DNA from 4 places in the Streptomyces lasalocidi genome. Region 3 is predicted to be linked to each of the others. Evidence: riboswitches for the same ligand, from Rfam matches in the RefSeq annotation. Region 3 holds a riboswitch; each other region holds the start of a gene.
The links. Region 3 has a riboswitch for cyclic di-AMP ahead of E4U91_RS21120 (C40 family peptidase). Riboswitches for the same ligand answer to the same signal wherever they lie in the genome.

Region 1: another riboswitch for cyclic di-AMP. It lies ahead of E4U91_RS16560 (M23 family metallopeptidase); the one in region 3 lies ahead of E4U91_RS21120 (C40 family peptidase).
Region 2: another riboswitch for cyclic di-AMP. It lies ahead of E4U91_RS14355 (LysM peptidoglycan-binding domain-containing protein); the one in region 3 lies ahead of E4U91_RS21120 (C40 family peptidase).
Region 4: another riboswitch for cyclic di-AMP. It lies ahead of E4U91_RS26035 (M23 family metallopeptidase); the one in region 3 lies ahead of E4U91_RS21120 (C40 family peptidase).

What each region holds. Positions count from the first base shown of each region.
Region 1 covers NZ_SZNQ01000001.1:3,711,521-3,713,712, reverse strand. Annotated here, with positions in the region: gene E4U91_RS16570 (dihydrofolate reductase family protein) at 1-310, shown strand, start outside; tRNA gene E4U91_RS16565 (tRNA-Met) at 387-460, shown strand; cyclic di-AMP (ydaO/yuaA leader) riboswitch at 778-935, shown strand; gene E4U91_RS16560 (M23 family metallopeptidase) at 945-1,976, shown strand; gene E4U91_RS16555 (aldo/keto reductase) at 2,155-2,192, shown strand, end outside.
Region 2 covers NZ_SZNQ01000001.1:3,240,233-3,242,424, reverse strand. Annotated here, with positions in the region: gene E4U91_RS14360 (LysM peptidoglycan-binding domain-containing protein) at 1-646, shown strand, start outside; cyclic di-AMP (ydaO/yuaA leader) riboswitch at 842-1,034, shown strand; gene E4U91_RS14355 (LysM peptidoglycan-binding domain-containing protein) at 1,039-1,767, shown strand; gene eno (phosphopyruvate hydratase) at 2,066-2,192, shown strand, end outside.
Region 3 covers NZ_SZNQ01000001.1:4,660,992-4,663,183, forward strand. Annotated here, with positions in the region: gene E4U91_RS21120 (C40 family peptidase) at 1-811, opposite strand, end outside; cyclic di-AMP (ydaO/yuaA leader) riboswitch at 819-994, opposite strand; gene pcrA (DNA helicase PcrA) at 1,225-2,192, shown strand, end outside.
Region 4 covers NZ_SZNQ01000001.1:5,774,858-5,777,049, reverse strand. Annotated here, with positions in the region: gene E4U91_RS26035 (M23 family metallopeptidase) at 137-889, opposite strand; cyclic di-AMP (ydaO/yuaA leader) riboswitch at 903-1,066, opposite strand; gene E4U91_RS26030 (M16 family metallopeptidase) at 1,288-2,192, opposite strand, start outside.

The DNA of each region.
Region 1 (2,192 bases), 950 kb from region 3:
CGGCGACCCGGTGGTGCACGCCGAGGAGGCCGCCCTGGCCAAGCTCGGAGCCGCCGACCCCCGCCTGGCCGGCGCGACCGTCTACAGCAGCCTCGAGCCGTGCGCCCGCCGCGCCTCCCGCCCGGCGCCCTGCGCCCGGCTCATCCTCGACGCGGGGGTGCGCCGGGTGGTCACGGCCTGGCGCGAGCCGGACACCTTCGTCGAGGCGGCGGACGGCAACGGGCTGCTGGCGGCGGGGGGCGCCGACGTCGTCGTACTGCCCGAGTACGAGGGGCGGGCCAAGGAGCCGAACCGGCACCTCCTGGGGTGAGCCCGGTGCCCGTCCGGGCGCCCTGGACAACCGTTTCGCTTTTGGTCCCGCACATGGCGTACAGTGGAGTCATCGCCGCGGGGTGGAGCAGCTCGGTAGCTCGCTGGGCTCATAACCCAGAGGTCGCAGGTTCAAATCCTGTCCCCGCTACTGAAGACCGAGGGCCGGAATCCGAAAGGGTTCCGGCCCTCGGTGTTTCCGCAGCCTCCCGCGCGCCCTCACTCTGCGTGAGTGTCCGACCGCCCTTCGCATCACAACTGAGTCACTATCAAACGACCGGTGACTACTGATCTCTTCCCCTGGGCACCCTGATTCCCCGCCAACTCGCCCGTTTTTCCCCGGTCGTGGCAGGAAAGTCCAGGTCAAAAATGTTGTTGATCAAGCGGAACGGCTTGGAAAGCTGCCTCCGTGTCTATTAACGTTCGATAACGCAGCGCGGTCGTCCCAGCCGTCACCGAAGGCGGCTCCGTGCGCACGCGCCGAATCCCGCAAGGGAACCGGGGAACCACCACCTTGGGGTGAATCACGCGGAAGCCGCCGCCCACCAGCGGCCGGTATACGCGCGTAGGAGACCTTCCCGCTCCGAACCCGTCAGCTAACCCGGTAGGCGACGGAAGGAAAGGAGCGCGCCCGCGTGGCGTCCAACCGGCCTGCCCCAGAAGCCCCCTCGCTGCCGAGCCAGCGTCCCACGGAGACGTTCGCCTACGGCGGTCAGCGCGTCGACGAGGGCCCTTGGGAGGAGTGGAACCCCACCGCGGACTCCCTCCGTCCGGTACGCGGCCGGCACCGCGTCGCCAAGCAGCGCGGCGGACTCGCCCGCAGCTCCACCGTCCTCGGCGTCGGCGTCATCGCCGCCGTCGGCGCGGGCGGCATGGCCAGCGCCAACACCGGCAAGCCGCCGGTCTCCATCTCGCTGCCCGACCTGCCCTCCGTCGGCTCGCTGATCTCCGACCACGACGCCCCGCAGGAAGCCGCCCCCGCGGCGCTCAGCACCTTCGGAAGCACCGCGGACGACACCGCCCAGGGCACCGCCGACGCCGGTGAGGCCCTGCGCACCCGGATCATGGCGCAGGCCGAGTCGCAGCAGACGCAGGTCGACACCAAGGCGCTCGCCGTCGTCGAGGCCGCCGCGGCCAAGGCGGAGGCCGACGCCGCCGCCCAGGCCGAGCAGGAGGCCCAGGCCAAGGCCGCCGCCGCGAAGAAGAAGGCCGAGGAGCAGGCCGCCAAGGTGGCCGAGGCCGCGCGCCTGGCCGAGCTGGCCAAGCAGTACACGCTGCCGACGTCGTCGTACACGATCACCTCGACGTTCGGCCAGGCCGGCTCGATGTGGTCCTCCGGCTACCACACCGGCCTGGACTTCGCGGCGCCCACCGGCACCCTCATCAAGGCCGTGCACAGCGGCACGATCACCGAGGCGGGCTGGGCGGGCGCCTACGGCTACCGCACGATCCTCACCCTCGACGACGGCACCGAGGTCTGGTTCTGCCACCAGTCCTCGATCAGCGTCAGCGCCGGCCAGAAGGTCGGCACCGGCGACGTCATCGGGCGCGTCGGCGCCACCGGCAACGTCACCGGGCCGCACCTGCACCTCGAGATCCACCCCGGCGGCGCGGCCACCGGGATCGACCCGATGGCGTGGCTGCGGGACAAGGGCCTGACCCCCTGACCCGACCCTGGCCCGCCCCCTGACCCGTCCCTTGATCGGGCGGCCGGCCGGGGACCGGGTTCCCCGGACCGGCCGGCCCATGCACCCCCGTCCCGGAACCGGCGGCGGCCGTTCCGGTTTACGTGAAGTTTGCGGGCCGACGGGATGACCGCCCCCCGGCCGGTCGTTGGAACAGGGCATGACTGCTCTGCGTAAACTCGGTTCCTCCGACCTCGA
Region 2 (2,192 bases), 1.4 Mb from region 3:
AGGCGACGCGTCGCAGGCACCGCTTCCCGGCGGGCTGTCCGACTCCTCCAAGGAGACCACGGACGCCACCGGTTCGGGTGATTCGTCCGACTCGTCCGGGTCGGCGTCCTCCACCCCGACCGGCGACACGGGCGCCACCCCGTCCGACTCCGCCTCTTCCGGCCCCTCTTCGCCCGCTTCGTCCGTTCCGTCGGACACGTCCACGGTGCCGGGTGCGTCCACGGGTGCGGACAAGGGTGGCGCCGCCGCGCAGGCGCCGGACAGCTCACCCACGGGCAGCCCGTATGCGGACGTTCCGGACAAGTCCGAGCAGGGCGTGGGGTCCTGGAGCCTCGTCGACACCGGTGCCGCGGCCGACACGACCGACAGCGCGCCCGTCACGGCGTCCGGCACCGGCAAGCACCGTGGCGGCAGTGCCGAGGAGGCCCCGGCCGAGGACGGCACCAGCACCGCCTCCGTCGGCCGCCACGCGTCCCCCGCGGGCGAGGGCTACCTCGTCCACCCGGGTGACTCCCTCGAGTCCATCGCCGACTCCCTTGACCTCGCGGGCGGGTGGCGTGCGCTGTACGCGGCGAACAAGGACGTCATCGGCGCCGACCCGAGCAGTATCGTCCCCGGTCAGACCCTGTCTCTAGGGGCCGAATAGGGCGAAAAACCCCGGGAGTTCACGTCATGCTTCGCTATTGAATGTCCGGTTTGGCGAAAGTGTGGGATGAGTCTCAGAAGCCCTGATCGTCTTTGAAATTCCGTCGATCACCTGTCTACGGTCGAGATCGCTCGGCAACCCGAGCCCCGGCCGTCGCAACGCCGAATCCTGCCAGCGGCAGCCCGGGAACAGTCGTCGCGTCAAGCGCCGTAGGCAGGAGCGGGGGACCCAAGGTAAGTGCCGGGTCCGGTAGTTGAGAGGCCTTCGAGGCCGCCGACGCCGGGACCGGCTTGGGGTGGAGCCGCGCCGTCCGAGAGGGGGGTGCGGCCGGGCAACTCAACCGGCCCGAACCCGACAGCTCACCTCGCAGGCGTCGGTGAGGGGATCGATCCATGCTGTTTTCCGGCAAGGGCAAGCACCGTCGTCCGTCCAAGGCCACCCGCGCCGCCGCGCTCGCCGGCGTCACCGGTGTCGCCATCGCCGCACCGCTGATGGCGGCCGGCAACGCCTCCGCCGCCACCACCTCCGAGTGGGACGCCGTCGCCCAGTGCGAGTCGGGCGGCAACTGGTCCATCAACACCGGCAACGGGTACTACGGCGGCCTGCAGTTCTCGGCCTCCACCTGGGCCGCGTACGGCGGCACCGCCTACGCCTCCACCGCCGACCGCGCCAGCAAGTCCCAGCAGATCGAGATCGCCGAGAAGGTCCTCGCCTCCCAGGGCAAGGGCGCCTGGCCGGTCTGCGGCAAGGGTCTGTCGGGCGCCTCCACCGGCGGCTCCTCGAGCTCCTCCAGCAGCTCCTCCGGCTCCAACTCCTCGAACAGCGGCTCGAGCTCCACCTCGACCCGCTCCAGCGAGGACCAGGCCGCCTCCCGCTCCAGCGAGCGCCCGGCCGCCTCGACGCAGAAGACGCAGAAGTCGCAGAAGACGGTCACCACCCCGACCGGCAAGAAGGTCAAGAAGGGTGACGGCGAGTACAAGGTGGTCGCGGGCGACACCCTCAGCACCATCGCCGCGAAGCACCACGTCCAGGGCGGCTGGGAGAAGCTGTTCCAGCTGAACAAGGACATCGTCGAGGACGCCGACCTCATCTACCCGGGCCAGCAGCTGCACCTGAAGTGACAGCCGGCTCGTGACCGAAGCACAGCGCCCTCACATCCGGGTCCTCCATGGTGGAGGCCCGTGAGGGTCCCCCGTCCCCACGGGCTCCCCGCCCCGGTGCGTTCTCCCCCGTACGCACCGGGGCGGGGTTTTTCGTGTCCTGGTTGCCGCACCGGGGTTTTGTTCAGTTCAGGAACAATTTACTCTCGGTTCTGTCCACGAGGTGGCCGATCGGCTGGCCGAAGCGCCGGAGCCGGTTAGGCTCATCTCGCAGAGCCACTGCGGTACTGCGTGTACCCGCGTCACATCCACGAAGGAGATGCTCGTGCCGTCCATCGACGTCGTCGTAGCCCGGGAAATCCTGGACTCCCGAGGCAACCCCACGGTCGAGGTCGAGGTCGGCCTCGACGACGGCAGCACCGGCCGTGCCGCCGTCCCGTCCGGCG
Region 3 (2,192 bases):
ACGGCGAGGACGTCCCTGAGCCCGCCCCCGACCCCGACCCTGATGCCGCCCCCGACCCGGACCTGGACCCGGACGCGCTCTCCTGCTGGGCCGCCCGCGCCGCGGCCTGCTGCTTCGCCAGCGCGGCCGCCTGGCGTGCGGCCTCCTCCTGCTTGCGCTTCTCGATCGCGGCGAGCCGCGCCTTCTCCTGCGCCGTCAGCTGCGCCAGCAGCTCGCGCGCGGCCGTGAGCTTCTGCTGGACGGTGGCCTTGGCGGTCCGCAGGTCGCTCTGCGTGTCGGAGAGCGTCCGCAGGCTCTGCGAGGCCTCCTGGCGCTTCTTCATCGTGGCCGCCTGCTCGGTCACGTAGTCGTCGACCGCGCTCTTCTGCCGTTCGGTCATCCGCCCCATGAGCTGGGTCTGGTCGAAGTAGTCCTGCGGGGTGTCGGCGAGCAGGAACGTCGCCGTGCCGGGGGTGGTGGCGCCGGTGCGGTACTGGGCGGCGGCGAAGGTGCCCAGGTCCTCGCGCGCGGTGTTGAGCTCCTGGGTGCGCCGGGCGACGTCGTCGAGGAGGCCGTCGACGCGCCGGCGCTGGGTGGCGGTCTGCTCCTTGGCGGCGTTGTACTTCTCGGTCGCCGACTCCGCCTGGCGGTACAGGTCGTCGACCTTCTTCTCGACCTCTTCCAGACTGGGCCTGCCGTCGTCGGCGGGCGCGGCGTGCGCCGTCTGGGAGAGCAGGGCCACCGAGGTGAGGGCGGCGGTGGCGAGGACGGGCGGGCGTATCCCGGCCACCCGTGGTCCCGCGGAGCGGGGCTTGCGGTGCTGCGACGCCAAGGGAGGCGACTCCTTCCACGGTCCGCCTACCGGGTTAGCTGTCGGGTTCGGGCGGTCGGTCGGAAGGGTTGCCCTACGGCCGTGTCCCCCCGCGGGAGGACGGGCCGATTCACCCCAAGGATCTCGGTGGGTCCCCGGCTCCGGCTGCCGTCGGGGGCGGGCCGGACTCGGCGGAGGCCGCGCGGCCCGGCGACGTTCGCCGGTGGGTGTCGTACGGCCTGCCGGAACGGTAGCCAACGCGTGGGGCGCCTGGGAAGGTTGACGGGTGATATGCCCGATACATTTTCGTGACCTCGGCGTGTCCGGATCTGCACCGGAGCACAGTGTGTCGCGAAGGGCGCGGAGCGTCACGACTGCCCAGTTTCCGGGAGGGCGACCGGGGTGTCAGTGGGGCCCCCTAGACTCGTAGAGCGATGAGCAGCCTCTTTGACGACAGCTTCCTGGCGAACCTCCAGGCCCCGCGGGGCCACGAGGAGGAACCTCCGCCGCCCCCCGAGGACGATCACCTGCCGGAACCGCTTCCGGACGATCTGTTCGCCGGGAAGTTCGACGCGCCCCCGGACCGGGAGACCCACTACCGCGACGGCGCCCCGCGCCCGGTGCTCGACCCGGCGGCGCTCCTGGACGGGCTGAACGACAACCAGCGCGCCGCGGTCGTGCACGCCGGCACGCCCCTGCTCATCGTCGCCGGCGCCGGCTCCGGCAAGACCCGCGTGCTCACCCACCGCATCGCCCACCTGCTCGCCGAGCGCGACGTCCACCCGGGCCAGATCCTCGCGATCACCTTCACCAACAAGGCCGCGGGCGAGATGAAGGAGCGCGTCGAGCAGCTGGTCGGCCCGCGCGCGAACGCGATGTGGGTCATGACCTTCCACAGCGCGTGCGTGCGCATCCTGCGCCGCGAGAGCAAGAAGCTCGGCTTCACCTCGTCCTTCTCGATCTACGACGCCGCCGACTCCAAGCGCCTGATGGCGCTGGTCTGCCGTGACCTGGACCTCGACCCCAAGCGCTTCCCGCCCAAGTCCTTCAGCGCCAAGATCAGCAACCTCAAGAACGAGCTGATCGACGAGGAGGACTTCGCCGCCCAGGCCACCGACGGCTTCGAGAAGACCCTCGCCCAGGCCTACGCCCTGTACCAGTCGCGGCTGCGCGAGGCGAACGCCCTCGACTTCGACGACCTGATCATGACGACGGTCAACCTGCTGCGCGCCTTCCCGGACGTCGCCGAGCACTACCGCCGCCGCTTCCGGCACGTGATGGTCGACGAGTACCAGGACACCAACCACGCCCAGTACGCCCTGGTGCGCGAGCTGGTCGGCAGCAGCGAGCACGCCGTGGACGTGCCGCCCGAGGCCGTGGTCCCGCCCGCCGAGCTGTGTGT
Region 4 (2,192 bases), 1.1 Mb from region 3:
CAGCGACTCTAATGCAAACGGCCGCAATTTCCGACGCCGGTCCGGAATCCAGGGATATTTTTTGGACAGCGGGGCGGGAGAAACGCGAAAGCCCCGGCTCGGGGAGCCGGGGCCGCAGCGTCTTAGCCGGGTGGTGTCAGACGTCCACGCCGTGCTTGCGCAGGTAGGCGATCGGGTCGATGTCCGAGCCGTACTCGGCCGTGGTGCGCGCCTCGAAGTGCAGGTGCGGGCCGGTCGCGTTGCCGGTCGCGCCCGAGAGGCCGATCTGCTGGCCGGGGACGACCGTCTGGCCGACGGAGACGGCCACGGACGACAGGTGCCCGTACTGGGTGTACACGCCGTCGCTCATGCGGATCACGACCTGGTTGCCGTACGCGCCGCCCCAGCCGGCCTCGACGACCGTGCCGAGGCCGACCGCGTGCACGGCGGTGCCGCTCGCGGCGTGGAAGTCGATGCCGGTGTGGGTGCCGGAGGACCACAGCGAGCCTCCGGTGCGGTACCCGGTGGACACGTAGGAGTGCGCGATCGGCGTCACGAACATGTTGAGCCGCTTGCGCTCGGCCTCGCGGGCGGCGCGGGCCCGGGCCTCGCGCTCCTGCTTCGCCTTCTCGACCGCCCGCTGGCGAGCGGCCTCCGCGGCGGCCTTCTCCGCGGCCGCCTGCTTCTGCGCGGCGGCCTGGTCGTCGACCTGCTGGGCGACCGAGTCGTTCACGGTGAGGACGGGGATGAGCCCGGTCTGCTCGACGGTGGGCTCGGCGGCCAGGGCCGGGGAGGCCACGGTGGCCAGGACGCCGGTGGTGGTGAGTGCCGCGACGCCCGCCGCGCGGGCGGTGGTGCGCTGGAGACGGCCGGGTCGACGGTGCTTACCCGTGGCGCAGCTGAACGCCATGTAGTGGTGCGTTCCTTTCCTTCCCTCTCGCCTACCGGGTTAGCTGACGGGTTCGGAGCAGGAAGGTCTCCTACGGGCCCCCTCGCGACACGCGCGGGCGCCCGATTCACCCCAGGGACTGGATGGGTCCCCGGCTCCCCTGGCTCGCGCCGTACGGGGACTCGGCGATGACTGTCCGGTGCCGCGGATGCGGCGCACTGCCTGACGGACAGCCCGGATGAACTTAGAAGGGCTCGCCCCCGATTCCCAAACGGAACCGGGCTTTTGTAGCGCATCCCACAGCGCAGAGCGGCAACCACTCGCCCAATTCGGACACGCAGGGGCCCTGGTGACGCTTCCGTCGCCCAGGACCCCTGTGGTGCACGCGGTGTTGACGCGGCTCGGTCGGCCTACTCGGCCTACTCGGCCGCGACCACGGTCACCTCGCCGATGCCCAGCGCCTCGACGGGCTCCTTGATCGTGGCGGCGTCACCGACGAGGACCGTCACCAGGCGGTCCACCGGGAAGGCGTTGACGACGGCCGCGGTGGCCTCGACCGTGCCGGTGGCGGCGAGCTGCTGGTAGAGCGTGGCCTGGTAGTCGTCGGGCAGGTGCTGCTCGACCTGGTCGGCCAGCGTGCCGGCGACCGCCGCGGCGGTCTCGTACTTCAGCGGCGCCACCCCGACGAGGTTCTGCACGGCGACGTCGCGCTCGGCGTCGGTCAGGCCCTCCTCGGCGAGCCTGCGCAGCACCTTCCACAGGTCGTCCAGCGCGGGACCGGTGTTGGGCGTGTCGACGGAACCGCTGATGGCGAGCATCGAGGCGCCCGACCCGTCCGGCGCGGAACGCAGCACCTGGCCGAACGCCCGTACGCCGTACGTGTAGCCCTTCTCCTCGCGCAGGACGCGGTCCAGGCGGGAGGTGAGGGTGCCGCCGAGGCAGTACGTGCCGAGCACCTGCGCCGGCCACACGCGGTCGTGCCGGTCGGGACCGATCCGGCCGATGAGCAGCTGCGTCTGGACGGCGCCGGGCCGGTCCACGATCACCACGCGCCCGGTGTCGTCGGCGGTCACCGGCGGCACGGGACGCGGCTGCGCGGCGGAGCCGGTCCAGGCGCCCAGGGTGTCGCCGAGCAGCGCGGTCAGGTCGACGCCGGTGAGGTCGCCGACGACGACGGCGGTCGCCGTGGCGGGGCGGACGTGCCGCTCGTAGAAGGCGCGCACGGCCGCGGCGTCGATCGCCCCCACCGTCTCCGCGGTGCCCTGGCGCGGGCGCGACATGCGGGCCGTCGCCGGGAACAGCTGCCTGGAGAGCTCCTTGGCGG